2 regions of the Actinoplanes sp. NPDC048796 genome follow, and region 1 is predicted to be linked to the other one. Evidence: predicted binding sites of a transcription regulator. Region 1 holds the regulator's gene; the other holds the start of a gene.
What was found. The regulator HspR, encoded in region 1, represses chaperone genes until heat shock. The targets are predictions, from matches to a motif close to TTGAGTNNNNNNNACTCAA.
Positions count from the first base shown of each region.

Region 2: a site for HspR is predicted at 13,545-13,563, ahead of lon (endopeptidase La). Genes of this name have one in related genera too.

Region 1 covers NZ_JBEZGO010000003.1:957,816-973,295, reverse strand. Annotated here, with positions in the region: gene AB0C26_RS18220 (cation:proton antiporter regulatory subunit) at 1-372, shown strand, start outside; gene AB0C26_RS18215 (cation:proton antiporter) at 381-1,583, shown strand; gene AB0C26_RS18210 (hypothetical protein) at 1,686-2,132, shown strand; gene AB0C26_RS18205 (heat shock protein transcriptional repressor HspR) at 2,164-2,598, opposite strand; gene dnaJ (molecular chaperone DnaJ) at 2,621-3,820, opposite strand; gene grpE (nucleotide exchange factor GrpE) at 3,891-4,508, opposite strand; gene dnaK (molecular chaperone DnaK) at 4,505-6,391, opposite strand; gene AB0C26_RS18185 (GTPase domain-containing protein) at 6,875-8,512, shown strand; gene AB0C26_RS18180 (GTPase) at 8,509-10,191, shown strand; gene AB0C26_RS18175 (hypothetical protein) at 10,226-11,437, shown strand; gene AB0C26_RS18170 (hypothetical protein) at 11,442-13,175, opposite strand; gene pdhA (pyruvate dehydrogenase (acetyl-transferring) E1 component subunit alpha) at 13,669-14,808, shown strand; gene AB0C26_RS18160 (alpha-ketoacid dehydrogenase subunit beta) at 14,805-15,480, shown strand, end outside.
Region 2 covers NZ_JBEZGO010000009.1:87,932-103,411, forward strand. Annotated here, with positions in the region: gene AB0C26_RS31730 (BlaI/MecI/CopY family transcriptional regulator) at 42-407, shown strand; gene AB0C26_RS31735 (VTT domain-containing protein) at 465-1,097, opposite strand; partial or broken gene AB0C26_RS31740 (helix-turn-helix domain-containing protein) at 1,282-1,548, shown strand; gene AB0C26_RS31745 (alpha/beta hydrolase) at 1,669-2,493, shown strand; gene AB0C26_RS31750 (DUF4142 domain-containing protein) at 2,595-3,251, shown strand; gene AB0C26_RS31755 (class F sortase) at 3,248-3,931, shown strand; gene AB0C26_RS31760 (hypothetical protein) at 4,821-5,879, shown strand; gene AB0C26_RS31765 (response regulator transcription factor) at 6,010-6,615, shown strand; gene AB0C26_RS31770 (hypothetical protein) at 6,816-7,361, shown strand; gene AB0C26_RS31775 (glycosyl hydrolase) at 7,424-8,881, opposite strand; gene AB0C26_RS31780 (hypothetical protein) at 9,130-10,353, shown strand; gene AB0C26_RS31785 (DNA-formamidopyrimidine glycosylase family protein) at 10,366-11,169, shown strand; gene lon (endopeptidase La) at 11,218-13,470, opposite strand; gene AB0C26_RS31795 (nuclear transport factor 2 family protein) at 13,651-14,031, shown strand; gene AB0C26_RS31800 (UTP--glucose-1-phosphate uridylyltransferase) at 14,028-15,386, opposite strand.

The DNA of each region.
Region 1 (15,480 bases):
GACGTCGACGATCCCGACGCGTGCCTGGCGTCGATCCCGCTCACCGACGACGAGGCCGAGGCCCTGGCCGACGTGCTGGGCGCCTCCCTCATGCTCGGCCAGCTCGCCGGCCTGCGCCAGCAGGCGGCCGGGCTGCTCACCGAGCAGATCGGCCTGGGCGCCGGATCGCCGTTCGTCGGCCGCAAGCTGGGCGACACCCGCGCGCGCACCCGCACCGGGGCGTCCATCGTCGCCGTCATGCGCGACCGCGAGGTGATCGCCTCGCCCGGCCCGTCGTTCGTCTTCGAGCCCAACGACGTGGTCGTGGCCGTCGGCACCCGCGAGGGCCTGGACGGCGTCACCGCCATCCTGGCCGGCGACAACGACGGCTAGGCACACGCGTGCACGACACCACGATCCTGCTCATCGAGGTAGGAGCGCTCCTCTTCGCGCTCGGAATGCTCGGTCGCCTGGGCCGCCGGATCGGCCTGTCACCGATCCCGCTCTACCTGCTGGCCGGTCTCGCCTTCGGGCACGGCGGCCTGGTGCCGCTCTCCGCCAGTGAGGAGTTCATCGAGGTCGGCGCGGCCATCGGCGTGATCCTGCTGCTGGTCATGCTGGGCCTGGAGTACTCGGCCGGCGAGCTCGTCGGCAACCTCCGCGCGGCCGCGCCCGCCGGTCTGATCGACGCGCTGCTCAACGCCCTGCCCGGCGCCGGCTTCGCGCTGCTGATGGGCTGGGACTGGCGGGCCGCCCTGGTGCTGGCCGGCATCACCTGGGTCTCGTCCTCCGGCGTGATCGCCAAGGTGCTCGGCGACCTGGGCCGGCTCGGTAACCGCGAGACCCCCGTGATCCTCTCGGTGCTGGTCATCGAGGACCTCGCCATGGCCTTCTACCTGCCGCTGGTCACCGCCGTACTGGCCGGGGTCGGCCTGGTCGGCGGGGCCAAGGCACTGGGGGTCGCGGTGGTCACGGTGGTCGCGGTGCTGGTCGTCGCGATTCGGTACGGCAAGCAGATCAGCACCCTGATCTCGGCTCAGGACGCGGAGGCGCTGCTGCTCGGCGTGCTCGGCCTGACCCTGTTCGTGGCGGGCGTGGCCGAGGAGCTGAAGGTCTCGTCGGCGGTCGGCGCGTTCCTCGTCGGTATCGCGATCTCCGGACCGGTCGCCCACCACGCGACGCAGATGCTGTCGCCGCTGCGCGACCTGTTCGCGGCGGTCTTCTTCGTCTTCTTCGGGCTCTCCACCGACCCGGCCGAGATCCCGCCGGTGCTGGTGCCGGCGCTCGGCCTGGCCGTGCTGACCATGGCGACCAAGGTGGTCACCGGCTACCTGGCGGCGCGGCGGGTGGGCATTGCCCTGCCCGGCCGGCTGCGGGCCGGCCTGGCCCTGATGCCGCGCGGCGAGTTCTCGATCGTCATCGCCGGCCTGGCCGTGGCCTCAGGGGTGGAACCGCGGCTCGCCCCGCTCGCGACGGCCTACGTATTGATCACGGTGGTTACCGGTCCGCTGCTCGCGCGTCTGCCCGATTACCAGTGGTTCAAGAACTTTGTCCGCCGCCGCATGCACCCTCAGCAGGTGCCGGTGCTCAAAGCTACTGACTAGTATCCGATTGTGACGCCGTGACACTTCCGTAGGACATCGTCGGCGCGCTACCGTTCCGCTCCGACAACTACGTGTTATCGGGACTTTCTGGCAGGCGGCGGCGTGACAGTGCGTGAGTCGACTTTCTTCGGGTTCGCCAATCCGGTCGATCCTCGGCCGGAGGAACTCCAGGCGTGGGCGTACCACCCTGATGCCGTGCCGCTCGACGCCATGCCACCCGACTGGGACCTGCTCATCTCCGGCGACGTGCTCGCGCCGGTCCTGTTCGAGCTGGCCATGGACAGGCAGTGCCCGGCCCGGCGCTTCGCGCAGCATTGCCTGTACATCTACGCCGCCGACGGTGTCCGGCAGAACGCGACCGGCCAGCGCAAACGCCGGCTGAAGAAGTTCGTGGAGCGCGCCGACGAGGTCGGCGACGAGCCGATGCAGATCTGGGCGCACAACTGCCGCATGCTGATGAGCCGGCCCGAGATCTTCGATTACTCCGACTGGATCGAGGGCGGCCTGGTCCGCCAGCCCCGGCGGCTCGGCCACTACAACCGGCGCTGAGGCGGCCCTCACCAGACCGCCTCGCGCTCTCCTACCTGTCCGAAGCCCGGCGCGGGCGCCAGACCACCAGCGCCGTCGACTGCCTTTCCTGGCGCACCAGGTCACGGCGGCCGTACGGGCTTTCCATCTGGGCGATCCGGTCGTACGCGGCGGTGAGCTCCTGCTCCAGCTCCTGCACCCGCTGTTGCAGGTCACCGACGAGCTGCTCGAGCCCGATGATCCGCTTCACGCCGGCCAGGTTGACGCCGTCCTCCTGGCTGAGCCTCTGCACCTCACGCAGCAACGCGACGTCCCGCTCGCTGTATCGGCGACCGCCGCCGCCGGCCCGGCCCGGCTGCACCAGGCCGAGCCGGTCGTACTGTCGCAGCGTCTGCGGGTGCATCCCGGCCAGTCGAGCCGCGACCGAGATGATCAGAACCTTCGCGTCGGAGGCCTGCTCGACCGAGATGCTGATCTCCTCATGCATGTGCCACCTCCTTCAACGGGTCCTAGCCGCCCCGGCGAACCCGGGCCTCGAGCCGCTCCCGCCCGGCGGGCGGGGTCAGCTTGGCGAAACGCTCGAGCGCGTCCCGGGCTTCCCCGGTCACCTCGCTCGGCACCTGAACGTCGACGGTGACGATGAGATCGCCCGGCGGTCCGTTCTTGCGGGCCACACCCTTGCCCCGGGCCCGTAGTTTCCGGCCGCTCGGCGTACCGGGCGGCACCCTCATGGTGACGGGTCCGTCCAGAGTCGGCACTCGCAGATCGGTGCCGAGAACCGCCTCGGCGATGCTGATCGGTACCGACAGCGTGAGATCGTCACCCGTACGACCGAAGATCTCGTCCGGTCGCACCTGGACCTGCACGTAGAGATCGCCCGCCGGGCCGCCCCGATCGCCCGGCTCGCCCCGGCCGCTGAGCCGGATGCGCTGGCCGTCGGCCACGCCCGCGGGGAAGCGGACGTTTATCGTGCGGGCCTTGGTGACCCCGCCCGTGCCCCGGCACTCCGGGCACTTCTCGTCGACGATCGTGCCCGCGCCCTGGCACTCGCGGCACGGCTCGGAGAAGCTGAACGACCCCTGGTTCCGCGAGATCAGGCCGCTGCCCGCGCACTGCGGACAGGTCCGCGGTGACGTGCCCGGCTTGGCCCCGCTGCCATGACAGGTGTCGCACTCGCCGGCTGAACGCAGCGTCAACGGCAGCGTCGTGCCGCGGACCGCCTGAGCGAACTCGAGCGTCACCTCGGTCTCGACATCACGGCCGCGCCGCGGTCCTCGTCGGGCGGCGCCACCACCAGGCCCACCGCCCGAGAATATCGAGCTGAATATGTCCGAGAAGCCGGCGCCGCCGAACCGGCGGTCACCCGCGGCGCCGCCACCGGCCGCGCCCGCGTTGCTGAACCCGCCGAACAGGTCCGACGGGTCGAACTGACCGCCGGCGCCGGAACGGGCGCCGCGCCGGAACGCGCCGGAGCCGAACAGCGAGCGCATCTCGTCGTACTCTTTGCGCTTCTTGTCGTCCGAGAGCACGTCGTACGCCTCGGAAGCGGCCTTGAACTTCTCCTCCGCCTCCTTGTTACCGGGGTTGCGGTCGGGATGCAGGTCCCGGGCGAGCTTCCGGTAGGCCTTCTTGATCTCGTCGGTCGGAGCGGACTTGGGCACGCCGAGAACGGCATAGAAGTCCTTTTCGAGCCAGTCCTTCGAGCTCATCCCGCCTCCCCCCTCCTACGGGCAGGTCCCGCCCACCGCGGCGCGGTGGGCGGGACGAACATCTGAGAGATCACTCCGGGTCGGCCACCGCGACCAGAGCCGGCCGCAGCAGCCGCTCGCCGAGCGTGTAGCCCCGGCGCATGACCTCGACACAGGTCGGCTCCGTGACGTCCGGGGACGTCTGGTGCGCGACCGCCTCGTGGCGGTTGGGGTCGAACGCGTCGCCCTTCTCGCCGAAGGCGGCCAGCCCGAGCTTGCCGGTCGCCGTGATCAGCGACTCGGCCACCGAGGCGAACGGACCGACCAGGTCACCGTGCTCACGGGCCCGGTCGATGTCGTCCAGCACCGGCAGCAGGGCGGTCAGCACCGCACCGGTGGTCTGCTCGGCCGCCGCACCCCGGTCGCGGTCGACCCGCTTGCGGTAGTTGGCGTACTCCGCGGTCACGCGCTGCAGGTCGTGGGTCCGCTCCTCCAGGTCGTTCCGCAGGGCCTCCAGCTCGGCGCCGAGGCCGGGCTTGGTCTCCTCCGGATCGGCGGCCTCGGCCGCCGGCTCCGGAGTCTCCCCGGCGTCCTCCGGGTCCTCGGCCCGGTGAGCACCGGCCTCACCCTTCGGATCGATCTTGCGGCGGTCCCGGATGACGACCCGCTCGGTCGCCTGACCGTCGTTCTCGTCGTCCGTGGCACTCACTTCTTGTCGTCCTCCACGATCTCGGCGTCCACGACGTCGTCGGCACCGCCGGCGGAGCCGGCCGAACCGGTCGTGGCGCCACCCGGAGCGGCACCCGGCGCGCCCGGGTCACCCGCGGCACCGGCGCCGGCGGCGGCCTGAGCGGCGTCACCCTGCGAGTAGAGGGCCGAGCCGGCCTCCTGGGAGACCTGCGAGAGACGCTCGTGGGCCGCCTTGATCTTCTCGATGTCGGTGCCGCCCAGCGCGCCGCGGAGCTCGCCCAGCGCCTCGCCGATCTTGGTCTTGCTGTCCTCGGGCAGCTTGTCGCCGCTCTCGGCCAGGAACTTCTCGGTCTGCCACTGCAGCTGCTCGGCCAGGTTGCGGGCCTCGGCGTCCTCGCGGCGCTTCTTGTCGTCGTCCGCGTGGTCCTGAGCGTCGCGCATCATGCGCTCGATGTCGTCCTTCGGCAGCGCGGAGCCGCCGGTGATCGTCATCTTCTGCTCCTTGCCCGTGCCCAGGTCCTTGGCGGACACGTGCACGATGCCGTTCGCGTCGATGTCGAAGGAGACCTCGATCTGCGGTACGCCGCGCGGGGCCGGAGCGATGCCGCTGAGCTCGAAGGTGCCGAGCTTCTTGTTGTACGCGGCCATCTCGCGCTCGCCCTGGAAGACCTGGATCAGCACGGACGGCTGGTTGTCCTCGGCCGTCGTGTAGACCTCGGAGCGGTGCGCCGGGATGGTGGTGTTGCGCTCCACCAGCTTGTGCATGATGCCGCCCTTGGTCTCGATGCCCAGCGAGAGCGGGGTGACATCGAGCAGCAGGACGTCCTTGACCTCACCCTTGAGCACACCGGCCTGCAGGGCGGCGCCGACGGCGACGACCTCGTCCGGGTTGACGCCCTTGTTGGCGTCCCGGCCGGTCATGCTCTTGACCAGCTCGGCCACGGCCGGCATACGGGTCGAGCCGCCGACCAGGATGACGTGGTCGATGTCGGCCAGCTTGACGTCGGCGTCCTTGATCGCGGACTCGAACGGGCCCTTGCAGCGGTCGAGCAGGTCCTGCGTCATGCGCTGGAACTCGGCGCGCGACAGCGACATGTCCAGGTGCAGCGGGCCGTCGGGGCCGGCCGTGATGTACGGCAGGTTGATGCTGGTGGTGGTGGCGGCGGACAGCTCGATCTTCGCCTTCTCGGCGGCCTCGCGCAGACGCTGCAGGGCCATCTTGTCCGAGCCGAGGTCGATGCCGTGCTCACCGCGGAACGTCTTGACCAGGTGGTCGATGATCCGCTGGTCCCAGTCGTCGCCGCCCAGGTGGTTGTCACCGGAGGTCGACTTCACCTCGATGACGCCGTCGCCCAGCTCGAGCAGGGAGACGTCGAACGTACCGCCGCCGAGGTCGAAGACCAGGACGGTCTGCTCCTTGGAGCCCTTGTCGAGCCCGTACGCCAGAGCGGCGGCGGTGGGCTCGTTGACGATCCGCAGGACGTTGAGGCCGGCGATCTCGCCCGCTTCCTTGGTGGCCTGGCGCTGTGCGTCGTTGAAGTACGCCGGCACGGTGATGACCGCGTCGGTGACCGTCTCACCGAGGTACGCCTCGGAGTCGCGCTTCAGCTTCATCAGGACCCGCGCCGAGATCTCCTGCGGGGTGTACTTCTTGCCGTCGATGTCGATCGACCAGTTGGTGCCGACCTCCCGCTTGACCGAACGAATGGTCCGGTCCGGGTTCGTCACCGCCTGGCGCTTGGCGACCTCGCCCACGAGCACCTCGCCGTTACGGGCGAAGGCGACGATGGACGGCGTCGTCCGGGAGCCCTCCGCGTTGGCGATGACGGTGGGCTCGCCTCCTTCCAGAACGCTGACGCAGGAGTTCGTGGTGCCGAGGTCGATGCCGACCGCACGTGCCATGGTGTTCCTCGCTTCTTACAGAGCTCGGTTCTTAACAAGGTTGAGTGGAACCGACTCAATGATGCCACGGGTACGCCCAACGTCAAATCGAAGTTGAGTCTGTCGGGCGCAACTACGATGCTTGCACACGCGCTCCAGCACTTCGGTAGATACCTGTCCGGTCACGGCATACCGGTACCTGTTGTTCTGTCTGCATAGATCGGGCACTCTTTACCCGTGACGACGCACGGTGAGGCGGTCGGTCCGTCGGCCCTGTCCGCCGTGTCCGATGCCACGCTTCCAAGCTCCAGCGCGGTTTCCGCCGATGCCGCGGACCACTCTGATCGTACGGAAACCGTCGTGTCCCGTCAGCCACATCCGGAACCCGCCGCCTCCTCGGCCGGGGAACCGCCAGCCGTCGAGCTGCCGCCGGCTGTGGCGAAACTCGCCGCTGCCCTGACCCGGCTGCGGGCCGCGATCGACACCGCCGCGTACCCGCTGCTCATGCCGTCGGCCGAGGACGCCAAGCGGGTCGGCGCGGCTCTCGTGGCCCAGCTCGACGACTACCTGATCCCCCGGCTGACCCGGCTCGACGCGCCCCTGCTGGTGGTCGTCGGCGGCTCGACCGGCGCCGGCAAGTCGACACTGGTCAACAGCATCGTCCGGGCCCCGGTCAGCCAGGCCGGCGTGCTCCGGCCGACCACCCGCTCCCCGGTCCTGGTGAGCAACCCCGGCGACCAGCCCTGGTTCCGGCAGGGCGAGCTGCTGCCCGGACTGGTGCGCACCCACGAGTCGAGCACCGACGCGCGGACCCTGCAGCTCGTCTCCGCCCCCGGCCTCGGCGCCGGCCTGGCCTTCCTCGACGCGCCCGACATCGACTCGGTCGTCGACCTCAACCGCAAACTCGCCGCCCAACTGCTCGCGGCGGCCGATCTGTGGCTGTTCGTCACGACGGCCGCGCGCTACGCCGACGCCGTGCCCTGGGAACTGCTCACCACGGCCCGCCTGCGCGGCACGGTGATCGCCCTGGTCCTCGACCGGGTGCCGCCGGAAGCGGCCGGCGAGGTCGCCACCCACCTGAGCGACATGCTGGCCGTGCGCGAGCTCGGCGGCGCCCCGCTGTTCGTCCTGCCCGAGACCCGGCTCGACGGCCAGGGCCTGATCCCGGAGGACGTGATCAAGCCGCTGCACGACTGGTTCGGCCAGCTCGCGGCCGACGCCACGGCGCGCGCCGCGGTCGTGCGCCAGACGCTCGACGGCGCGCTGACCGCGCTCGGGCCGGCCGTCGAGGGCCTGGCCGAGGCGGCCGAGGAGCAGACCCGCGCGGCCAAGGCGCTGAACGACCGGGTCGACGCCGCCTACCGCAACGCGCGGCAGACGATGACCGACGGCCTGCGCGACGGCCGGCTGCTGCGCGGCGAGGTACTGGCCCGATGGCAGGAGTTCGTCGGCACCGGCGAGTTCCTCAAGACGCTCGAGAACAAGGTCGGGCAGCTGCGCGACAAGCTCGTCTCGGCGCTCACCGGCCGCCCGCTGCCGGGCCGGAACCTCCAGTCCGCGCTCGAGTCCCAGCTGGTCACCCTGCTGCGGGCCATCGCGGCCGACGCCGCCGAGCAGGCGTACGCGGCCTGGCAGGCCCATCCGGCCGGCGCCGCCCTGCTCGAGCCCGGCCTGCAGCGCACCTCGGCCGACCTCCCCGAACGGGCGGAACGCCTGGTCCGCGACTGGCAGCAGTGGGTGCTCGGCCTGGTGCGCACCGAGGGCGCGGAGAAGCGGGTGGTCGCGCGCGGCGCGGCGTACGCGGTGAACGGCGCCGGCCTGGCCGTGATGATCGCCGTCTTCACCACCACCGCCTTCATCCCCACCGGGCTCGAGGTCGCCAGTGGCGCCGCGACCACGGTGGCGGCGCAGAAGGTGCTCGAGGCGATCTTCGGAGACCAGGCCATCCGTACGCTCGCCACGCAGGCCCGCGAGGACCTGATGTTGCGCGTCGGCGAGCTGCTCGACCAGGAGGCGGCCCGCTTCAGCGAACGCCTCACCGAGGCCGGCCTGTCCTCTGACCCCGGGGCCGAGCTGCGCGCGGCCGCCGTCGAGGTGGAGGATGCCCGTAAGGAGCTCGCGTTGACCGGGAACGCGTCATGAGCCTGGTGGAGAAGGTGCGAGGCGCACACAGCATGGACGACGGCCGCGTCGACCCCGACCGGCTGGTCCAGCGGCTCGAGGCCCTGGGCCGCTTCGTCCGGCTGGTCGACCCCCACCTGCCCGACAGCGAGCTGGTCGCGGCACACACGCTGATCGAGCGCGCCGGCAACCGGCTGTCGCTCTCCCGCGACCACACGGTGGTCGCGCTCGCCGGCAGCACCGGCAGCGGCAAGTCCAGCCTGTTCAACGCGCTGGCCCGGCTCAAACTGTCGCCGGTCGGCGTCCGCCGGCCGACCACCGGCGTCGCGCACGCCTGCGTGTGGGGCCCGCTGGAGCCGGCGAACAGGCTGCTCGACTGGGTCGGCGTGCTGCCGCGGCACCGCTTCATCCGGGAGAGCGCGCTGGACGGCGACGACGAGGCCGCCCTGCGCGGGCTGGTCCTGCTCGACCTGCCCGACTTCGACTCGGTCGAGCGTGGGCACCGGCTCGAGGTCGACCGCCTGCTCGGCCTGGTCGACCAGATCGTCTGGGTGGTCGACCCGCAGAAGTACGGCGACCGGATCCTGCACCAGGCCTACCTGTCCCAGTTCCGGTCCCACGCGGACGTGACGGTCGTGGTGCTCAACCAGGCCGACCGGCTGTCCACCCAGGACACCGAGCTGGTGCTGACCGACCTCAAGCGGCTGCTCGACGACGACGGGCTCGGCTCGGCGCCGGTGCTGGCCACCTCGGCCAAGCAGCCCGGCATGCTGGCCGACCTGCGGGGCGCCCTCGAGACCACGGTGGCGAGCAAGCAGGCCGCGCTGCGCCGGGTGGCGGCCGACGTCGACGCGGTCAGCCAGCCGCTGATGGCCATGATCGGGCCGCCGGCGGCCGAGGACGAGGTCGACCGGGCCACGGTCCGTCAGCTCACCGAGTCGCTCGCGGCCTCGGCCGGCGTGGGTGCGGCGGCCGACGCCGCCGCCGCGGCCTACCGGCACCGAGCCGCGGCCGCCACCGGCTGGCCACTCGTACGTGGCCTGCGCAAACTTCGGCCCGACCCGCTCAAGCGGCTCCACCTCGACAGCGAGACCGAGACCGACGCCGTCTCCACCGACATCGTTCCCCGCACGTCGCTGCCCGAGGCCGACGCGGCCCAGAAATCGGCTGTCGGCCTCTCGGTACGGGCCGTGGCCAGCCGGGCGGCGGCCCCGCTGCCCGAGGTGTGGACCCCGGCGCTGAACAACGCGGCCCGCTCCCGCGCGGCCGACCTGCCCGACGCGCTCGACCGCGCGGTCGGGGCGACCAAACTCGGCCTGGACCGGACTCCGCTGTGGTGGCGTGCCGTCGGCGCGCTCCAGCTGCTGCTGGTCGGCGCGGCCATCGTCGGGCTGGGCTGGCTGCTGGCCGGCTACGGGGTACGGATCCTCGGCCTGCCCGAGCTGCACAATCCGAAGCTCGGCGCGGTCCCCGTCCCGACCGCGCTGCTCCTCGGCGGACTGCTCGCCGGGGTTCTGTTGTGGCTGGTCCTCAAGCCGATCGTCGAGTGGGGATCGAGACGCGCCCGGAAAAAGGCGGAGCAGCGACTGCGTCAGTCGATCACCGAGGTCGCCCGGGAGTATGTGGTCGCTCCGGTCCGTGAGGTGCTCAACGCGTACGCACAAGCGCGTGAAGCTCTCACCGCGGTGCGTTCTGAATAACGCGGGTGGCCCCGGTCACGGGTACGCTCGCGACATGCCGGCACCTCAGACTCCGTACGAAGCGGTCCTGCACGCGGCCCGCGACGTGGCGAAGCTCGACTGCGCGCTGGACGCCGAGATGCTGGGCACCGCCCTGCTCGGCAGTGTCTACTCCGTGGCGGTCGAGGACAGGGCCTCCGCTGTGCGCGCCTTCGTCACCGACTTCCTCGCCGCCACCGCCCGCCGGCGCACCGCCGCGGCCACCACGATCCGCGAGGTCTTCGCGGCCCTGGTGCCCGACGCCGCGGGCGCCGACCAGGTGCGGCGCGGCGCGCAGGCGCCGTCGTGGGTGACGCAGCTGGGGCGCGTGCGGCCCACCGGGTGCTACGCCTACGGCGACGTGTACGGCGATCAGACGTCCTACCTGGTCACGTACGCCTATGAGGACACCGACGAGGGCGGCCCCGAGCACGCGGTCGTGGCCCTGGTCGACCACAACATCGGCATCACCAAGGACATCTTCGTCGGCACGTCGGCCGAACGCATCCTCGACCAGGTACGCCAGATGTGCGCCGACGACGAGCTGACCTGGTTCCGTGAGGAGGACCCGGGCCGGCTGCGCGGCGAGGTCAGCCGCCACCTGGAGATCACCGACGAGCTGACCGACCTGCCCGCCGAGGGCTCGCTCGCCACCGACCGGGCGCTGGCCGCGGCCCGGCTGGCGCTGCTGCCGCCGGCCACCACGCCGCCGCTGACCGAGCCGGCGGCGTCGGGCGGTCACGACCTGGTGCGCGACTTCCTGGCGTCCCCCGAGGCGGCCCGCTTCGGCCTGGACCGGATCACGGCCGACGACGAGCTGGCCTCGCTGCATTTCTGCATCAGCCTGATCCTCGACCACGCGGCGAGCCTGCCCGAGCCCGATCCGCTGCGCTGGAGCCCGGCGGTGGCCGGCCTGTTCCTGCTCGACTGGGTGCACCGGCGCGCGGTCCTCGACATGGACGACGCCGCGATGCTGCCCCGGGTGGCCCGCGCCTGGTCGGCCTACGCGACCCGGCGCCGAGACCTGCCCGAGTCGGCGGCCACACAGACCGACGAGGTCGTCGAGGAGATGATCCCGGAGTTCGCCCGGCTCTACGCGACGGGTGAGCGGCGCAGCCCTGCCACGGCCGCGGTGGCCCAGCTGATCTCCGAGGGCGTCGACCCGAACGACACGGACGCCATCGACGCCTGGATCGAGGCCAACCGCCACCGCCTCGACGGGAACTGACCACCTACCAGTTGGCGGTGTGGTCCTCGGCGTGGTGCCGGCCGACCCGCGAGCTGCGCCGCTGCTCGGGCGTCTGGTCGTCGGCGTGGTGCAGACTGCCGGCGCGATGGGCGCCCCGGTAGGACCGGTTGGCGATCTGGTTCTCCTCGGTACGGGGCTGAACGGTCCGCCCGTGGTAGCCGCCGGTGTTGGCGTAGCTGCGCTCGAGGATGCGGGTGGCGCGAATATTGTGCGGACGTTCGGTCACTGCTGACCTCCGGTGACGGATGACCTTCTTCTCGGGTGTCTTCTGGCCGCGCTCACAGCGACGGTCATGGGAGCGGTCGGGACGGCGGTGGTGGGACGGCTTGTCCCCGCAACGCCCCCGCTCGTGGCAAGCGGGCTGCTCATCGGGTACCCGCGGCAGCTCCGGAACATGCGGCTTTCCGGGAATATCGGAATTATCCCCCCAGCCATGGCCGTCCGAGCCGTCGCCGCGATGCGAGCCGCCGTCGTCCGAGCCGTCGCCGCCATCCGAGCCGTCGCCGCCATCCGCGCCATCGCCGCCGGAAGGACGCACCGAGTCACGACCCGAGCTCCCGTCCGAACCTCGGCCCGAGGAATCACCCGAGGGCTCATCCCTGTCGCGGCCCGAAGGCTCGTCCCCATCGCGGCCGGAAGGCTCCTCCTGGTCGTGACCGGAGGGCTCGCCCCCATCGCGGCCGGAAGGCTCGTCGCGGCCGCGGCCCGACGGCTCGTCGTGGCCGGAAGGTTCGTCGCGGTCGCGGCCGGAAGGCTCCTCCTGGTCGTGACCGGAAGGCTCGCCCCCATCGCGGCCCGACGGCTCGTCGTGGTCGGAAGGCTCGTCCCAATCGCGGTCGGAAGGCTCCTCCTGGTCGTAGTCGGAGGGCTCGCCTCCATCGCGGCCGGAGGGCTTGTCGGCCGGGGGTGGGTTGTCTGCCGGCGGCGGGTCCTCTAGTTCGGGCTCGGCGGGGTCGTCCGGGACGGACGGCAGGTTCGGCACGGCGGGGATTCCCAGCCGGACCGGCGCCTCGGACTTCCGCCCTCCGGACCCTTCGGCGGCCGGGTGAGAGCGGTTACCGGAGGGACGGCCGGCCGACGGACCGCCATCGGACGCGTCGCCATCCGATGCACCACCATTCGAGGAGCTGCCGTTCGACGCGCCGCCGTTCGACCAGCCGCCGTTCGACGCGCCGCCGTTCGACCAGCCGCCGTTCGACCAGCTGTCGTTCGACCAGCTGTTGGGGGACTTCAGTGAAGGTAGGCCCGGCACGGGCGGCATGCCCGGGATGGGGGCGAACGGCTTGCCGGCGTAGTCCAGTGGCTCGCGCTTGCCCGCCTGGCCCAGTGGCTGTCGCTTGCCGGCCTGGCCCAGGAGGCGGCCCAGGCGCTTCGCGGCGTCGGCCGCCTGCTGTGCGCCCTTCGACGCCGGGGACTGGCCCGCGGGGGCCGGGCCGGCCGAGGAGGAGGCCGACGGTGACACCGCGACCGGGCCGGGCAGGGCGGGGGGCAGCACCGGAACGTCCATTGTGTCGGTTCGGTCGCCGTTGATCTCGTTGGTCCCGGCGGTGATCGCGGCCAGGGTCGGTATCGAGGCCAGCCCCACCAGAAGCGCCACGATCAGCACATACCGGCGAGTGGGACCCGAGAAGCCGGTGTCGGCCCGGTACACGCCGTTGAGGCGCTTCCGCATCACCTTCATCGGCGGCACGAGGTCGTCGTCGCGCTGATCCGGCACGTCCGGTCTCCTCCTGAGGCTGCGAACTAAGGCTGCGAAATGGCGGCGAACTGTGGGTCACTGGCGTGTCACACGCAGGTCGGCGGGGCCGGGGCTGCAATGATCAACATTGATTCGTCACGGTTACCGGGGTGAACGACGCATAGGCGTATCGGCAGCGGCGGAATCGGCCCGTTCGTACGGTAGTGACCGTACGAAAACCACTTAATAGGACAAATATGGGCACCGATGTGACGCGCAAATTTCCCAGTTGTGATCGACCTGACCTGTAACGGGGCTCACGTTCTCTGTCAGGATGGGGGCGACGGCACCGCCGCCGTCGCCTCGTCGATCCAGCGGGGCGGGGGTGGGGGCCGTCACTCCCCGGCGGGGTCTCGGCCCGCGCCGAAACGCTGCGCGGCAACCTCACCCGGGCCAGGCGCGGCGACCGAGGCGGTTCGCCGCGTGGACGGGCAACACCCGCCGCGGCGCTGACACGAAACAGGGAGACACGATGGCGAACGGCGAAAGCGAAGTCGGTGCTGACGCACCGGCAGGCGGCTTCGTCCAACTGCTCACCCCGGAGGGGGAGCGCGTCGACAGCGTCACGACCGCGGACGGCACGACGTACTCCGCCGACTTCACCGACGAGGAATACCGCGGGCTCTACCGCGACCTGGTGACGGTCCGGCGGCTCGACAGCGAGGCGCTCGCGCTGCAGCGGCAGGGCGAGCTCGGCCTCTGGGCCAGCCTGCTCGGCCAGGAAGCGGCCCAGGTCGGCTCCGGACGAGCCCTGCGCCCGCAGGACATGGCCTTCCCCACCTACCGCGAGCACGGCGTCCTCTACACCCGCGGCATCGACCCGATCATGCCATTCGGCTTGTTCCGCGGTGTCGACCAGGGTGGCTGGGACGCCAACAAGTACAAGTTCAACGGCTACACGATCGTGATCGGGGCACAGACCCTGCACGCGACCGGGTACGCGATGGGCGTGACCATGGACGGCAAGACCGGCACGCCCGACGGGGAGGCCGTGATCGCGTACTTCGGTGACGGCGCCACCAGCCAGGGCGAGGTCAACGAGGCGTTCGTCTGGTCGGGCGTCTTCAACGCCCCCATCGTCTTCTTCTGTCAGAACAACCAGTACGCGATCTCCGAGCCGCTCGAGCGCCAGACGCGCATCCCGCTCTACCGCCGGGCCACCGGCTTCGGTTTCCCGGGCGTACGTATCGACGGCAACGACGTGCTGGCCAGCTACGCGGTCACCCGCTCGGCGCTCGACCGGGCGCGCCAGGGCGAGGGCCCGACGCTGATCGAGGCGTACACGTACCGGATGGGCGCGCACACCAGCTCGGACGACCCGACGCGCTACCGGATCGCCAGCGAGGTCGAGTCGTGGAAGGCCAAGGACCCGATCTCCCGGCTCAAGGCCTTCCTGGCCAAGCAGCAGATCGCCGACGAGGCGTTTTTCGCCGAGACCGACGAGGGCGCCAAGACGCTCGCCCTCGAGTTGCGCGAAAAGGTGCTGGCGATGCCCGACCCGCAGCCGATCACGATGTTCGACCACGTCTATCCGAACGGCTCGCCCGATCTCGACGAGCAGCGCCGGCAGTTCACCGACTACCAGGCTTCGTTCGAGGGGAGCGGACACTGATGAGCGACAACATCACCCTCGGCAAGGCGCTCAACCACGGCCTGCGGCGCTCACTCGAGGGCAACGCCAAGGTCGTCGTCATGGGCGAGGACGTCGGCAAGCTCGGCGGCGTCTTCCGGATCACCGACGGCCTGCAGAAGGACTTCGGTGAGGACCGGGTCATCGACACGCCGCTGGCCGAGGCCGGCATCGTGGGCACCGCGGTCGGCCTCGCGATCCGGGGATACCGGCCGGTCTGCGAGATCCAGTTCGACGGGTTCGTCTTCCCCGCGTACAACCAGATCGTCACCCAGGTGGCGAAGATGTCGTACCGCTCGCGAGGCAAGGTCAAGCTGCCCATCGTGATCCGCATTCCGTTCGCCGGCGGCATCGGCGCGGTCGAGCATCATTCCGAGTCCCCCGAGGCGTACTTCGCGCACACCCCCGGCCTCAAGGTCGTGACCTGCTCGAACCCGGCCGACGCGTACACGATGATCCAGCAGGCCATCGCCTCCGACGACCCGGTCGTGTTCTTCGAGCCGAAGCGCCGCTACTGGGAGAAGGGCGACGTCGACCTCGGCGCCGACCTGGCCGGCGCCTACCCGCTGCACAAGTCCCGGGTGGTCCGGCCGGGCACGGACGCGACGGTCATCGCGTACGGCCCCATGGTCCGCACCTCGCTCGACGCGGCCG
Region 2 (15,480 bases), on a different contig from region 1:
TCGGATCGATGCGGCTATCCTGAGCCGGGAGGTCGGCGACGGTGACGACGAAGGGCGGGCGGCGCACGCCCGGCAGCCTGGAAGCGGCGGCCATGGGCGTGCTGTGGGCCGCGGACGACGCGATGACCGCGACCGAGGTGCAGGAGGCGCTCGGCGGCGACCTCGCCTACAACACCGTGCAGACCATTCTCATTCGGTTGTACGACAAGGGAACCGTCCAGAGGCGCCGGGCGGGCCGCGGGCACGCCTACTGGCCGACCCAGGACGCGGCCACCGCGGCGGCCGCCCGGATGAGCGCCGCGCTCACCGGCCGCCCCGACCGGTCCAAGGTCCTCCAGCAGTTCGTCGGAACGCTCGACGAGTCCGACGCCGCCCTCCTGCGGCAGCTGCTGGCCGACGAGTCGTGACCTTCGCCGTCCACCTGCCGCCGCCGGCGGCCCTCAAGGCCGTCGCGAGCTGTCCGATCAAGAGCCGGACCGGGTACGCCGCCGACCGCGCAGGAGTTCGATGCCGACCGGAACGACCGATACGGCGACGATAGCGACAAGGATCAGCTCGATGTTCGACTTGACGAACGCGACCTGCCCCAGGAAATAGCCGAGGATGGTCACCCCGCAGGCCCACAGCGTGCCACCGACCACGTTGTAGAGCAGGAACGTGCGGTAGTGCATGCGGCTGGCCCCGGCCACGATGGGCGTGAAAGTCCGTACGATCGGAACGAATCGCGCGAGGATGATGGACCGGGCCCCGTACTTGTCGAAGAAGCCGCCGGCCCGCGTCAGGTTCTCCTGCTTGAACAGCCGCGAGTCCGGCCGCCGGAAGAGCGCCGGCCCGAATCGGCGGCCGAACAGGTAACCGAACTGGTCCCCGGCCACGGCCGCCACCGAAACCAGCAGGCACATGAGCCACAAAGGCTGCTTGAGGTACGTCCCGCCGGCCACCAGCAGGCCGGCGGTGAACAGCAGCGAGTCGCCGGGCAGAAAAAAGCCGATCAGCAGCCCCGACTCGGCGAAGATGATGGCCAGGATCCCGATCAGCCCGAAGGTGGAGATCAGATGTTCCGGGTCGAGGAACGAGGGGCCGAGAGCTGCCGTCATCGGATGGCGCCGCCTTTTCTGAGGATCAGTCGCGTTCTCTGGTCGTGTCTCCACCCAGCAGTGAGCGAAACCTACACGCTGTAGGTACTTCCGAACCACACGACGTGACGCGTCACGTTTCACTCCAGGCCGGCTTGCCGCCGGCCGCGGTCGAGGTCACGTCGGGGCCGATCTCGCCCGCCGTGGCGGCATGAGCGCCGGCAGCCTGCACCGGCGCTTCCGGGCCGAGCTCGGCACCACGCCCCTGGCCTGGCTGACCACCGAGCGCGTCACCCTGGCCTGCCGCCTCATCGAACAGGGTGCCCACGGTCTGGAAGCCATCGCCCGACTCTCCGGGCTGGGCAGCGGAGCCAACATGCGCGCCCTTTTCCACCGGCACGTGGGCGTGAGCCCCTCGGCATATCGGGTAGGGCTGTCCCCCAGCGCGCGTGGGGGACAGCCCCACCGCTGACCAGGCGAAACGCGCTCTGGGAGAAGTGTGAGGAGCGGCAAGAACCGGTTCGGGCCGATGCTTCGGCGGGCAACCATCTCGCATCCGCAGCACGTCGCTACTCGAGAAGGAAGCCCAGCGATGCCGTTCATCACCACCCCCGACGGAGTCGAGATCTACTACACCGAGCAGGGCAGCGGACAGCCGATCGTGCTCAGCCACGGATGGCCGCTGAGCTCGGACGCCTGGCAGGTCGAACTGAAGAGGTTCGCCGACGCCGGGTACCGGACCATCGCCCACGACCGGCGCGGTCACGGCCGGTCGGAGAAGACCTACACCGGCAACGACATGGACACGTACGCCCGTGACCTGGCCGCCGTGATCGAGGCGCTGGACCTGCACGACGTGATCCTCGTCGGTCACTCGACCGGTGGCGGCGAGGTCGTCCGCTACGCCGCGCAGTACGGCCAGCAGCAGGGCCGGGTGGCCAAGGTGATCACCGCCGGGGCCGTGCCGCCCCTCATGGTCAAGACCGACGCCAACCCGGACGGCCTGCCGATCGACGTGTTCGACGGCATCCGGGCCAACGTTCTCAAGGACCGTTCGCAGTTCTGGAAGGACCTGTCCGAGAGCTTCTTCGGCGCCAACCACGGCCGGGCCGTCTCGCAGGGCGACAAGGACGACTTCTGGCGCCAGGGCATGCTGGTGAACCTGGCCGCCGCGTACGACTGCGTGAAGGCCTTCTCCGAGACCGACTTCACCGAGGACCTCAAGGCGCTGACCGTGCCGATCCTGATCGCGCAGGGCGACGACGATCAGATCGTCCCGATCGGCGACGCCGCCCTCAAGTCGATCAAGTTGGTCAAGGACGGAACGCTGAAGGTGTACGAGGGCGCCCCGCACGGCATCCAGGGCGACTACCAGGACAAACTCGACGCCGACATCCTCGAGTGGATCAAGCAGTAGCTCCTCTCTTTCCGGGGTTGCGTCGATTGCTGCGTCGATCGACGCATATCCCCGAAGGGCGCGGGTATCCGCCACCCGCTCCCAACGAGAGGACTTAGTCAATGTTCGTCAAGCGCATGGCCGCCGCCCTGAGCGTCGCCGGTCTGCTCCTGCTGCCCGCGACCGCCGCGCAGGCCGCGCCCTCCGACCAGGACGCCGCCTACCTCAAGGCGGCCCACCAGTCGAACCTCGCCGAGATCTCCGGCGGCCGGCTGGCCCAGCAGAAGGGCCAGAGTCAGCAGGTCAAGGACCTGGGCGCCCGGTTCGTGGCCGACCACACCAAGCTGGACGCGGCCGTCCGTCAAACCGCCACCCAGCTCGGGGTGGACCTGCCTTCGGCGCCGAACGAGAAGCAGCAGGCCGTGGCGGCCCGGTACCAGCAGACCTCCGGTGACGCCTTCGACACCCTGTTCGTCTCGACGCAGATGGACGCCCACATGGCGGCCATGGCCAACGGAAAGAAGGAGATCGCGCAGGGCAACGACGCCGCCGCCAAGAAGAACGCCCAGGCCGCGGCGCCGGTCATCGCCGCGCATCACGACCTGCTGGACGACGCCGCCCGCTCCCTCGGCGTGCCGTCCAGCATCGGCACCGGGACCGGCGGCCTGGCCGCCGAGCGCACGCTCACCGCTCCGGCGGTGGCCCTGATCGCCCTCGGGGCGCTGCTGACCGTGGCCGCGGCACTGCTGCTGCGCCGGCGGCGCACCACCACCGCATGACCCGAACCCGCCCGGACGGCCGGCGCGCGACGGGCTGGGCAGCCCTCGCCGCCGGCCTGTCCGCCACGGCCGCCGGCCTGGCGCTGGCCGTCTCACCCGGCGGCCCACCGGCCGACGCGGGCGCGATACCGGCCTCCCCCATCTCCCGCCCCAGCTGGGCGCCGCCGTCCCCGGCCCCGCCCACCTCGGTTCCGCCCTCCTCGGATCCGCCCTCCTGGGCCCCGCCGACCCGTTTAGTGATCGGCGAGCCGAAGGTCGACGCTCCGGTGACCTCGGTCGGTGTCAACGCCGACCGGTCCCTGGCCGTCCCGGACGATCCGGCGCGGCTGGGCTGGTGGATCGGGTCGGCCACACCGGGCTCGCCCCGCGGAACCGTCCTGATCGCCGGCCATGTCGACACCGCCGCCGACGGACCGGGCGCCCTCTTCCGACTCGAGACCATGCCACTGGGCACGATGATCGAGGTGCGCGCCGGCGATCAGGTGCTGACCTACAAGGCGGTAGCCCGGCGCAGCTACGCCAAACAACGCCTACCGGCGGACCTTTTCCGTACGGACACCGCGCCTCGCCTCGCCCTGGTGACCTGCGGCGGCTCCTTCCGCAACGGCACCTACAGCCACAACGTCGTCGTCTACGCCGAACCCCTCAGCGCGAATCCGCCGTCGAGCCGAACCGGGTAGTCCAGCGGGCGGCCCGGCGCGCCGAGCGAGCCGCGCCGAACGATGGACCGTCGTGATCGACTGCCAGGACGACGAATTGGTCTTCCCTCCCCGTGTGTCAGCGGACCTGAAGCGGGTAGCAATCATCGATAGCTGACGATGAGAGCTGGGGAGGTAGGCCATGCGCGGGCACCGGGCGGAGCCTACGATGCCGCGCGCGGCTCGCCTCCTGCTCCTGATCGCCCTGGCCATGGCCGCTTATTCGGCCTTGACGCTTCTCGACCACGCCGCCCAGGCCGACGACGGCGCGGCGGTCCCCCTCCCGGAAGACGTCAACCACGTAGTTCAAACTGCGAGAGACCGGATAAATCCTTCTTCGCGGCCTGCGGCCCCCAAGAGTTCCCCCCGAAAGGGCGCCGACCACAAACCCGCCTCCTCCTCCGCCGCCCACCCGGGAGAGAAAGCGGCTCGCAGGGTCACGCCTCTCGGGGACCAAAAGCTCACGCACCCGAGGACCGAATCCCGAAAGCTCACCCCCGCCAAGACCACATCCCGGAAGCTCACTCCGGCGAAGGCCGCATCTCGGCAGCCCATTCCGGCCAAGACGGTGTCCCGGAAGCTCACCCCGGCGAAGACGGCATCCCGGAAGCTCACGCCATCGGTCAGCAACATTCGCAAAACGGCGGGCGTCAAGGCCACGAATCGCGTGCTCGCTCCTCTGCGGGCGCCCACATCGGTGACTGCGAAGAGCCCAAAAGCCACCGGAGCACGCACGAGTACGCGCCTTCCGATAGCGAAGCGGGCAACGTCCTCAGTTCACCAGGCGATCGGCCGGAAAGTATCGACCTCAAGAGCTGAAGCGCCGATCATCGCCGCGCCCCTCGAAGGTTCGGTCAGGACGCCGACATCAGTGCCACTCGACGTGGAGATTCCTTCCTTCTCCACCGCCGCGAGCCGCGTCGAACCTTCCACCCACGTAAGCCCGCTGAACCTCCTCGGCCCGAGCACAGCCGGCCTTTCCAACCACACAAACGGCCTCGGGGGAATCGGACTGGGCACCGCCGGCCTCTCCGCCTCTGCGGAACTAGACCTGGGCCTCCCCTCGCCAGCGGGCCTGCTGAGCCTGGACACCTCTGGATCTTCGGGATTGTTGGATCGGGGTTCCGCCGGTCTTTCGTCGCGAACGGGGGTCGGGCTGGGCGCCGGCGGCCTTTCGCCGCAGGTGCGGCTCGGTCTGGATATTGACGGCCGCTCACTGCCGGATGTGAATGTCGCGCAAGTTCGGATTCTGTCGCCTGGGCTGGTGACGATGGGCGAAAGCTTGGCGACTGCGGCAATTACCGCATCTGCGGGTCCTCGTATGCCCGAAATTTCGGCTTATGGTGGCCTCGCCTTGCAGTGGCGTGACGACAGCGGCAACGCCGGCCACAGCGACAGTGACGGCAACGGCAACGGCGCCGACCCCAACAACGGCAACGGCAACAGTGCCGGCCTCAGCAACGGCAACGGTGCCGACCTCAGCAACGGCGACAATGCGGACCACAGCGACAGCAACCGCCGCGGCGACGGCGATCAGGGCGAGCACCGCGACGGTGTGAGGCTTGTAGCGGTCCACTGTGATCGCGGTCAAAAGGGCCTCTGGGAAAACGCCAGCCGGAGGGGATCGGCGCCGGGAGCGCCCGAGCTCGGGGTGCCGGCGCAGCCCGGGGTATCGACCCATCCCGGGATGCCGGCGCAACCCGGGATGCCGGCGCAGCCCGGAGTGCCAGCGCAGCCCGGAGTGCCGGCGCAGCCCGGTGAGCGGGCCGGCGGGGGTGCTTCGGTGCGTGACGGCGGGGGTGGCGGTGGGCCTCTTCTGGCTACCGTTTCCTCGGCCTGGTGGCCGGAGGGCTGTGCCTCGCATGTTGCTGGTGGCGTGGATGTGAGCGCTTGCGGGCGTACCACCAATTATTTCGGTCCTCCCAGCTAGATCGGCGGTTCGGAATCGGACCGGCGCCGGTGCAGTGAACCGGTGTCGCGTCGTCCGGCCGGGCTCGGCCACGTGAAATGACGCTGGGCGCCGGCCTTCCCACCGCTTTGATCCTGGCTGGGAGGCCACTGTGATTCGCATTCTGCTGGTTGAACCTATGAATCTTCTGCGCGGTGCTCTGGCCGCGACCCTTTCGCTTGAAGAGGACTTCGACGTCGTTGCCGAGCTTGGTTGTCTTGGGGAAGCGCCCGATATGGCGCGGGCCGTGGCGCCGGATGTCACCGTTGTCAATGTGGGGCTGCTGGCCGGGGACGGGCTGCGGTTGCTGGGGCGGCTCAGTGTCGAGCAACCCGGCTGTGCCGTGCTCGTGCTGGCCGGGCCGGACGATCCGGGGCGGCTCAACCGGGCGCTGGACGCTCAGATCCGTGGCGTGGTCGGCACTCAGGCCGCGCCCTGCGAGCTGGTGCGGGGGATCCGGCGGGCCGCCCGGGGTGAGCGTGTCATCGACGCCGGGCTGGCCGTGGCCATGGTGGCCGCGCCGCGCAGTCCGCTGTCGGCGCGGGAACTGGACGTGCTGAGCGTCGCCGCGTCGGGGGTGCCGTCCCGGGAGGTCGCCGCTCGTCTGCATCTGGCCGCCGGGACCGTCCGTAACCACATCTCGGTGATTCTGCGGAAAACCGGCGCCCGGAACCGGCTCGAGGCCGTCCGGCTCGCCGAAAGCTCAGGATGGCTCTGACGAGGGCGAGGGGGTGGCTCTGACGAAGGCGAGGGGTGACTCCGACGAAGGCGAAAGGTGGCTCCGACGAAGGCGAAAGGTGACTCCGACGAAGGGGAAACGTGACTTTTGTCAGCGATCCCGATGGCAGCGGTCACTGGGGCGAGGCGCCGTACGCATCGATGCTTATCAGCGTCAACAGTGAATCGGCAGGAGGAACCATGGCACTTCGGAAGAGGCTCTCGATACTCGCCGTCACCCTGGTCGCGGCCCTGGGCCTGACCGCGGTGGGTGCCGGCCCGGCCACCGCCGCGCCCGCCACCACGACCGCCGTCCCCAGCGCCCCCGTCACCGGCACCTTCACGGATGCCGCCGGCAAGACCGGCACGTTCGCCGGCGGCTTCACGCCCACCAAGTTCGCCGCGCCGGGCGGCAACCTGGTCGCCACCGGAACCCTGACCGGCACGCTGACCGATGCCGCGGGCAACGCCGTCGGCACCGTCAACCAGCCGGTCACCGCGCCCGCCGCCGTCGCCCAGGCCACGTGCCGGGTGCTCGATCTGACGCTCGGCCCGCTGCACCTCGACCTGCTCGGCCTCGTGGTCGACCTGAACCAGGTGCACCTGGTCATCACCGCGGTGTCCGCGCCCGGGAACCTGCTCGGCAACCTGCTCTGCGCGATCGTCGGGCTGCTCGACGGTACGCCGACCGCCGGTTCCCTGGCCGCGATCCTGAACTTCCTGCTGGCCCTGCTCGGCGGGCTCTGAGACTCGCCGACCCCCGGCGAGATGCGGCCGTCCCCTCCGGCGGGGACGGCCGCGTCAGCGCGTCAGGAGAGGGCGACGTCGTCGTAGTACACGGTTCCGGTGTTGTCGCCGGACTTCAGATGCAGTTGCACGCTCGCGGCTCCGGCCGGCGCGACCGTGTCCACCGCCAGCTTCGTCCATCCGGTGGTGCCGGTCGGCAGGCGGTTCGACGTGTTCTGGCCGATCCACGTGCCGTTGATGTCGAACCAGCTCAGCGCGATCTCCGTGACGCCCGTGGCGCCGGCCCCTCGGGCGTACGCCTCCGCGTGCCACGCCTGCCCGGCCTGCACCGGCGTGATCGGGGACGTGAGCAGCGAGGGCAGGTTGCTGCCGGAGCGGGTCGTGCCGGAGAACTTCGCCGACCGGGTTCCCGTACGGGCCGACTCGGTGGTGACGACCGCGGCGCCGGCCTGCGGCAGGTACTGCCGCCACGGCGACTCGGCGGCGGCCGCCTCGAAGCCCAGGTTCAGGATGCTGTTCGGGGTGGATCCGGTCGTCCACGCCCCGTCCACCACCGAGGCGCTGAACTTCGGGGTGCCGTCGGTGCGGTGCAGGCCGAACTTGTACTGCGCGGGCTGGGTCGACACCGAGGAGTTGGCCGGGATGGCCCCGGCCGCGAAGTCGTTGAGCGTCCACGGCGCGACCGAGCCGACGCCCGCCTCGCCGGCCGCGCGGAAGACCCGGGCCAGGTACGCGCCCTGTTCCCCCTCGGAGGCGGCGACGGTGCTGAGGCCGGTCTCGCCGATGACCATCGGATCCGGGGCCACGGCGGTCTGCGCGCGGCGGATCTCGGCCAGGGACCGTTCCGAGGCGCCGTAGAAGTGGAAGTCGTAGTAGTCCAGCGGCGTGGTGGCCAGCTGCGTCTTGAGGGTGCCCATGCCGGTGGCGCCGCTGGCACCGTCGACGGTCAGGGTGATCGGCATGGCCGGCGCGGTCGTCCGGATCGCCGGGATCAGCTGGCGAGCCCAGGTCATCGCGGTGGCGTCGGTCGGCGAGATCTCGTTCTTGAGCTCGACGGCGATCACCCGCGGGTCGTTCGCGTACGGCGCCACCAGCGTCTGCGCCCAGGTGATGCTGCCCGCGACGTCCGAGTAGCCGGACCACCAGTCGAACAGGGTCAGCTTGACGTCGAGGCCGTTGGCTTCGGCCAGGTCGACAAAAGTGCTCAATTCAGTGGTGTACGTCGTGGAAGGCACCGGATAGCCGAAAGTCTGCGGGAAGACGATGGCCCGGACGCTGTCGGCGCCGAGCGCGGCCGCCTTGTTGAGGTCGGCGTGGAGGCGTACCACGTCGAAATTGGTCCACATGGAGGTCCAGCCGGCGTTCGACGGGTAGTAGTTGATCGTGTTCGCGGCCTGGACCGCGGCCAGCCGGCCCGCGAGAGTGGGCGCCGAGCCGGCGTGGGCGGGCGGGGCCGGCAGCAGCGTGCTCAGCAGCACGGAACCGGCCAGGGCGGTGGCACGAAGACGGAGGGTGCGCATACGGAACCGAGCCCTTACGTGGAGGGGGTGTGACGCACGGCGGCGCGCGGTGGAGAGGCGCGGCGGCCGGCCGTGGTCGAGGGGGTGGCGAACGCCCGGGAGGCTCGTCGTTGAGGGGCCCGTCCCGGCGAGGCGTCTATCGATGACGGTAAGCGCCGAAACCGGGGTTCGGCAATGACCGCCGCGTGCCAGCCCGCCCGATGATCATGATCGATATGACAAAGCCGCAGGTCGGATAGGGTGGCCCAATGCCCAGCCGACACCGCCTCCCGCTGGCGCTGACCGCCATGTCGATCGCGCTGGGCGGCGGGCTGATCGCGGCGGGCTTCTCCCCCACCGGCGCCGCGCCCGCGAGCGTGAGCAGACCGGCGCCCTCGGTCAGCGCCACCGAGAGCGTCGACCCGGCCGCCTTGGTCACGTCCCCCGCGCCGACGCCGTCAGTCGACCCGAAGTCGTCAATCGACCCGAAGCCGGCGATCCCCGACGACGACGGTGTCCACGTCGACTGCGCGAAGGGTGACGACGGCAACACGGGAACGCTCGCTAAGCCCCTGCGCAGCATCCGGGCCGCCACCGCCCGGGCTGCCGGGCCCGGCGCGGTGATCGAGCTGGCCCGGGGCTGCACCTGGACGACGACGGTCCGGTTGCGCGGCGACAAGACCCGATTGACCGCGTACGGGACGGGCCCGCTCCCGGTCATCGACGGCGCGCCGACCGGCGCCGACAGCGTGGTGGTGCTCACCGGCGAGCACCAGGTCGCCGAGAACATCAGGGTCACCAACGCGGCCGGCAACGCCATCGAGGTCCGGGGCGCGGGCAGCGCCGTACGGTCCAGCACCGTCGATCACGCCGGCGTCGGCGTGCTGCTCAAGGCACGCGGCGCCACGGCCGACCGGGTGACGGTCCGCGACCTGCACATGGTGCTCGACACCCCGGGCGGCGACGACGACTACGGCGCCATCGGCTTCGCGGTCCAGGCGAGCGACGTCGAGATCGGCCACAGCAGTTGTACGGCGTGCCGGGCCCCCAGCAGCGATTACGGGTACGACGGCGGCTTCGTCGAGGTGTGGAACTACGCCGACGGCCTCGACGTGCACGACAACACCGGGTCGGACATCCAGGGCGTTCTGGAGATCGGCGGCGACCGGCCCGACTCGTCGGCCCGCGGCATCGTCCTGCGGCACAACACGTTCCGCGACTCGCACGGCGGCCTGGTGCTGCACACCGACGGCACCTTCGCCGTGGCCGCCGCCGCGATCGCAGTCACGGGCAACACCATCACGAGCGCCGGATCGCAGGACCCGCCGATCCTCGACGGCGACCTGAGCAACGTCACCTTCGAGGGCAACACGGTGAGCACGGCCAGCTTCGTGAGCCATTCCGAGCCGGCCCGCCACCGGAACAACCGGATCATCCTGCGTGCCGGCGCCGAACTCGGGTATCCCCCGGACAGCACCGAGAAACTGGACTGAACGGGGACGACAATGCCGGAGCTGCCCGAGGTCGAGTCGGCCCGCGCGGTCATCGAACGGTCCGGCCTCGGCCGCAAGATCATCGACGTCGACGACTCCGACTCGTACGTCTGCCGCCCGCACGCGCCGGGCCAGATCAGGGACGCTCTGCTGGGCCGGGAGCTCGTACGGGCCCACCGGCGCGGCAAGAGCATGTGGTGCGACACCGGCGACGACGGCCCCGAGCTGGGCATCCATCTGGGCATGTCGGGCAAGATCGTGATCGCCGACCCGGACGGCGGTGAGATCGACGGCGGCGACTACTGGGAGGGCCGCCGCGTGCCCGGCGACTACCGCTGGTCGCGTTTCGCCCTGCTCTTCGCCGACGGCGGCCGCCTCATGCTGGTCGACCCGCGCCGCCTGGGCCGCGTCCGCCTCGATCCACCGGTCGAGGCCCTGGGCCCCGACGCGGCCACGGTGACCCCCGCCCAGTTCCGCGCGGCGCTGACGTTCGGCACCGCCCCGGTCAAGGCCCGCCTGCTCGACCAGGACGCGATCGCCGGCATAGGCAACCTGCTGGCCGACCAGATCCTGTGGTCGGCCCGCCTGAACCCCGCCCGGCGGGTGGACCGCCTGACCCCCGACGACATCGACCGCCTCCTGCGCGCCACCCGCCAGGCCGTCCGAGCCGCCATCAGAGACGGCGGCGTACACACCTTGAAGGTGATCCCCTACCGCGTCGCCGGTGCTCACTGCCCCCGAGACGGCGCCCCGATGTCCATGAGCAAGGTGGGCGGCCGCACCAGCTGGTGGTGCACCGCCGAGCAGACCCTGTAGCAGAGGCCCGTCCGTTACCCGGACGGGCCTCTGGTGAAGCTCGGTGGATCAGGCGGCGGTGACCAGGCCGGCCGAGACCGGCTCCAGGGCCGTGCTCAGGATCTCGCGGACATCGGAGACGATGTGGACGGTCAGGGCCTCGAGCACGTCGGCCGGCACGTCGTCCAGGTCGGGCTCGTTGCGCTGGGGCAGGTAGACCTCGGTCAGACCGGCCCGCTGGGCGGCGAGCAGCTTCTGCTTCACGCCGCCGATCGGCAGGACCCGGCCGGTCAGCGACACCTCTCCCGTCATGCCGACCTCGGCCCGCACGTTGCGGCCGAGCAGCAGCGAGACCAGGGCCGTGGTCATCGTGACGCCGGCCGACGGGCCGTCCTTCGGCACCGCGCCCGCGGGCACGTGCAGGTGGATCGGGTGGTCCAGCTGCTCGGGTGAGATGCCCAGCTCCTCGGCGTGCGCCCGCACGTACGAGAGCGCGATCTGCGCCGACTCCTTCATCACGTCGCCGAGCTGGCCGGTGACCGACAGGCCGCCCTTGTCGCCGGGCAGCAGCGACGCCTCGATGTAGAGCACGTCACCGCCCATGCCGGTCACGGCCAGGCCGGTCGACACGCCGGGAACGGCGGTCCGCTCGGACGACTCCGGGGTGAACCGGGGCCGGCCGATCAGGTCCTTGAGGTCGCCCGCGTCCACCGTGACGGGCAGGTCGCCCAGGGCGGCTTTGCGGAACGCCTTCGCCAGCAGGCGCTCGAACGACCGTACGCCGGCCTCTCGGGTGTAATTGGCGGCGATCTCGCGGAGCGCGTCCTCGGTGACGGTCACCTCGCCCTCGGACAGCGCGGCCCGCTCCAGCTGCCGCGGCACCAGGAAGTCGCGGGCGATGGCGACCTTGTCGCTCTCGGTGTAGCCGTCGATCGAGATGAGCTCCATCCGGTCGAACAGCGCCTGCGGGATCGTGTCGAGCACGTTCGCGGTGGCGATGAACAGCACGTCCGACAGATCGAGGTCCAGGTCGAGGTAGTGGTCGCGGAACGTGTGGTTCTGCGCCGGGTCGAGCACCTCGAGCAGGGCCGCCGCCGGGTCGCCACGGTAGTCGCTGCCGACCTTGTCGACCTCGTCGAGCAGGACGACCGGGTTCATCGAGCCGGACTCGCGGATGGCCCGCACGACGCGCCCGGGAAGAGCGCCGACGTACGTGCGCCGATGGCCTCGAATCTCCGCCTCGTCGCGGACGCCGCCCAGAGCGACCCGGACGAACTTCCGGCCGAGGGTACGGGCGACCGACTCACCCAGCGACGTCTTGCCGACTCCGGGCGGGCCGGCCAGCAGGATCACCGCGCCGGAACCGCGGCCGCCGACCGTCGTCAGGCCGCGGGACTCGCGGCGGGCGCGGACGCCCAGGTATTCGACGATGCGGTCCTTGACCTCGTCCAGGCCGTGGTGGTCGGCGTCGAGCACACCCCGGGCCGCGGCCAGGTCGGTGTTGTCGTCGGTACGCACGTTCCAGGGCAGGTCGAGGACCGTGTCGAGCCAGGTGCGGATCCAGCCCGCCTCCGGGTTCTGGTCGCCGGCCCGCTCGAGCTTGCCGACCTCGCGCAGCGCCGCCTCGCGGACATCGCCGGGCAGGTCGGCCGCCTCGACGCGGGCGCGGTAGTCGTCGTTGCCCTCGGCCTCGTCCTCGCCGAGCTCCTTGCGGATGGCCTTCAGCTGCTCGCGGAGCAGGTACTCGCGGTTGCGCTTCTCGACGTTCTCGCGAACGTCGTGCTCGATCTTGTCGCTGACCTCGGACTCGGCCAGGAAGTCGCCGGTCCACTCGATCAGCAGCCGCAGCCGGGCCTCCACGTCGGGGGTCTCCAGCAGCTCACGCTTGCGGTCGTTGGTCAGATAGGGCGCCCAGCCGGCGGTGTCGGCCAGGTCGCCGGGGTCGTCGATGGCGCTGACCGAGTCGATGACCTGCCACGCCTCGCGGCGCTGGAGGACCGAGACGACCAGTTTCTTGTACGCGGCGGCGAGCTCCCGGGCCTGCTCGCTCGGCACACCGGCCGCGACCGGCTCGACCTCGACCCACAGGGCCGCGCCGGGCCCGGTCACGCCGCCGCCGATGCGGGCGCGCACGCCGGTACGCAGAACGGCGGCGGGCGTTCCGCCGCGGGACTTGCCGACCTGCTGGACGCTGGCCACGACGCCATGCGACGCGTACCGGTCCTCGAGCCGCGGAGCGATCAGCAGCTCGGAGCCGGCCGAGGTGCGGGCCGCGTCGACGGCGGCCTGGGCCGGCTCGTCCAGCTCGACCGGCACGACCATGCCCGGCAGCAGAACGATGTCGTCCAGGAACAACACGGGGAGTCGCTTGCTAACCACCCGGCACCTCCGAAAAGTTGAGTATGCGGGGCTCAACCTCACGGCCTCCGAGGATCTTCCACCGTTCGCTGGGAGCGGAACCGGCAGCTCCGCCGCTTGCCCACGCTGGGTACGGTCGCCCGGGTGGACGAGACCTCGAGAAGCCGGCAGACCGCGTCCGACTACGTCGCGCGGATGGAGAGCCGGGACTGGCCGGGCCTGACCGAGCTGCTGGCCGAGGATGTCGTCTACGAGATGCCGCAGACCCGGGAGCGCATCCGGGGACGGTCCGCGTTCGTCGGCTTCAACGCGGACTATCCCGGTGACTGGCATTTGCGGGTACGGCGGGTGATCGCCGACGGCCGTGCCGCCGCCCTGTGGCTCGATGTGCGGGTGGGTGACGAGCGGGTGGACGCCTGCGTGTGGCTGGACATGTCGGAACACGGGCTGATCAGCCGGATCGTCGACTACTGGCCCGAGGCCTACGATCCCCCGCCGGGGCGCGAGCATCTGGTGGAGCGCTAGCTGCCCTGGAGAACCTCGCCGTCGGGGATGTGCCGGGGGCCGGTCACGTGGGCCTCGCCCTCGACGACGACGTTCGCGCCGAAGGTGACGTCGCCGTCGACGGTGAGGCGGGTGGCGCGGCGCAGGGACGGCGGGCCGGCCGGGAAGCGCTGCTCGAAACCGGGCATCAGCTTGAACAGCTCGGGGTCGAGGGTCACGACCGGGCCGCGGCCCTCGTAGACCGGCCGCATCTGGCCGTCCTGGCCCAGCTCGTAGGCGTCCGACCGGACCACCAGCAGGTCGTTCGTGGTCTTGACGGGCGCGAAGCGGGTACGCGGGACCAGCACCGGGCGGGCACCGTCGATGGAGCCGATGGCGGCGCCCATCGCCGTCTCGAGCTGGACCACGGGCGTACTGGAAGCGTCTTTGGGGTCGACGGTCTTGTGGTTGACGATGAGCGGGAGAACCGGCGCGCCCGGGTCGTCCCGCTGCAACCGCCGCAGCGTCTCCAGGTCGATCCAGAGGTTGTTGGTGTTGTAGAACCGCCACCGCTCGACGTCGGTGAACGAGGTGTCGCCGTCGGGCACCTGAGCGGTCTCGCGGACCACGACCCGGCCCTCGTGGCGGGCGAGGTGACCGCCCTTGCGGTCGGCCGGCGTGCCCCGGACGACCTCCATCGCGAACGGGACCTGCTCGTCCTCCATCCAGGCGGCGAGCCGCACGTCGACGGTGGCGCCCAGGTTGTCGGAGTTCGACACGAAGCACCAGCGCAGGCCGGCGTCGAGCAGCTCGTCGAGCTTGCCGGAGGCGGTCAGCGCGGTGTACAGGTCGCCGTGCCCGGGCGGGCACCACTCGAGCTCGGGATCGGCCGGCCACTCGACCGGGAAGTGGTCGTCGGCGCGCAGCTTGGGCTCGCGGCCCTGAAGGAAGTCGCTGACGCCGTCGTAGCGTTCGAGCGCGGCCAGCGACGGACCGCGGGTGGCGGCCGAGTTCATCAGCAGCAGCGGCAGGCGCGCGTGGTACCGCTCGCGGACGGCGGTGACCTGGGTGGCGATGATGTCGAGGAAGCTGCGGCCGGGCTTGACCTCGAGCAGGGATTTCGGCCCGGTCAGGCCCATGCTGGTGCCGAGCCCGCCGTTGAGCTTGACCACGACCAGCCGGTCGAGGATCTCGCGGGCCCGCTCGGCCGGCGGCTCGGGCAGGTCCTCGAGCGCGGTCACGTCGTCGAGCGGCTCCAGGTCGTCACCCGAGAGCAGCCCGGCCCGCGGCTGTTCCAGCTGCTCGAGCCGGCGGCGCAGCGCGGCCAGCTCGGCCGGGTGGGCGCCGTCCTTCTCCGATTTGGCCAGCGTCGCCGCCACGTAACCGGGCGTGTCCATGTGATCCTCCGAGATTTGGCAACGTTCCCCATTATCGGGGCTCAGCCCAGACGCCACACCGCGACGGGGTGATTGGGGTCCGCCCGCGGACAGC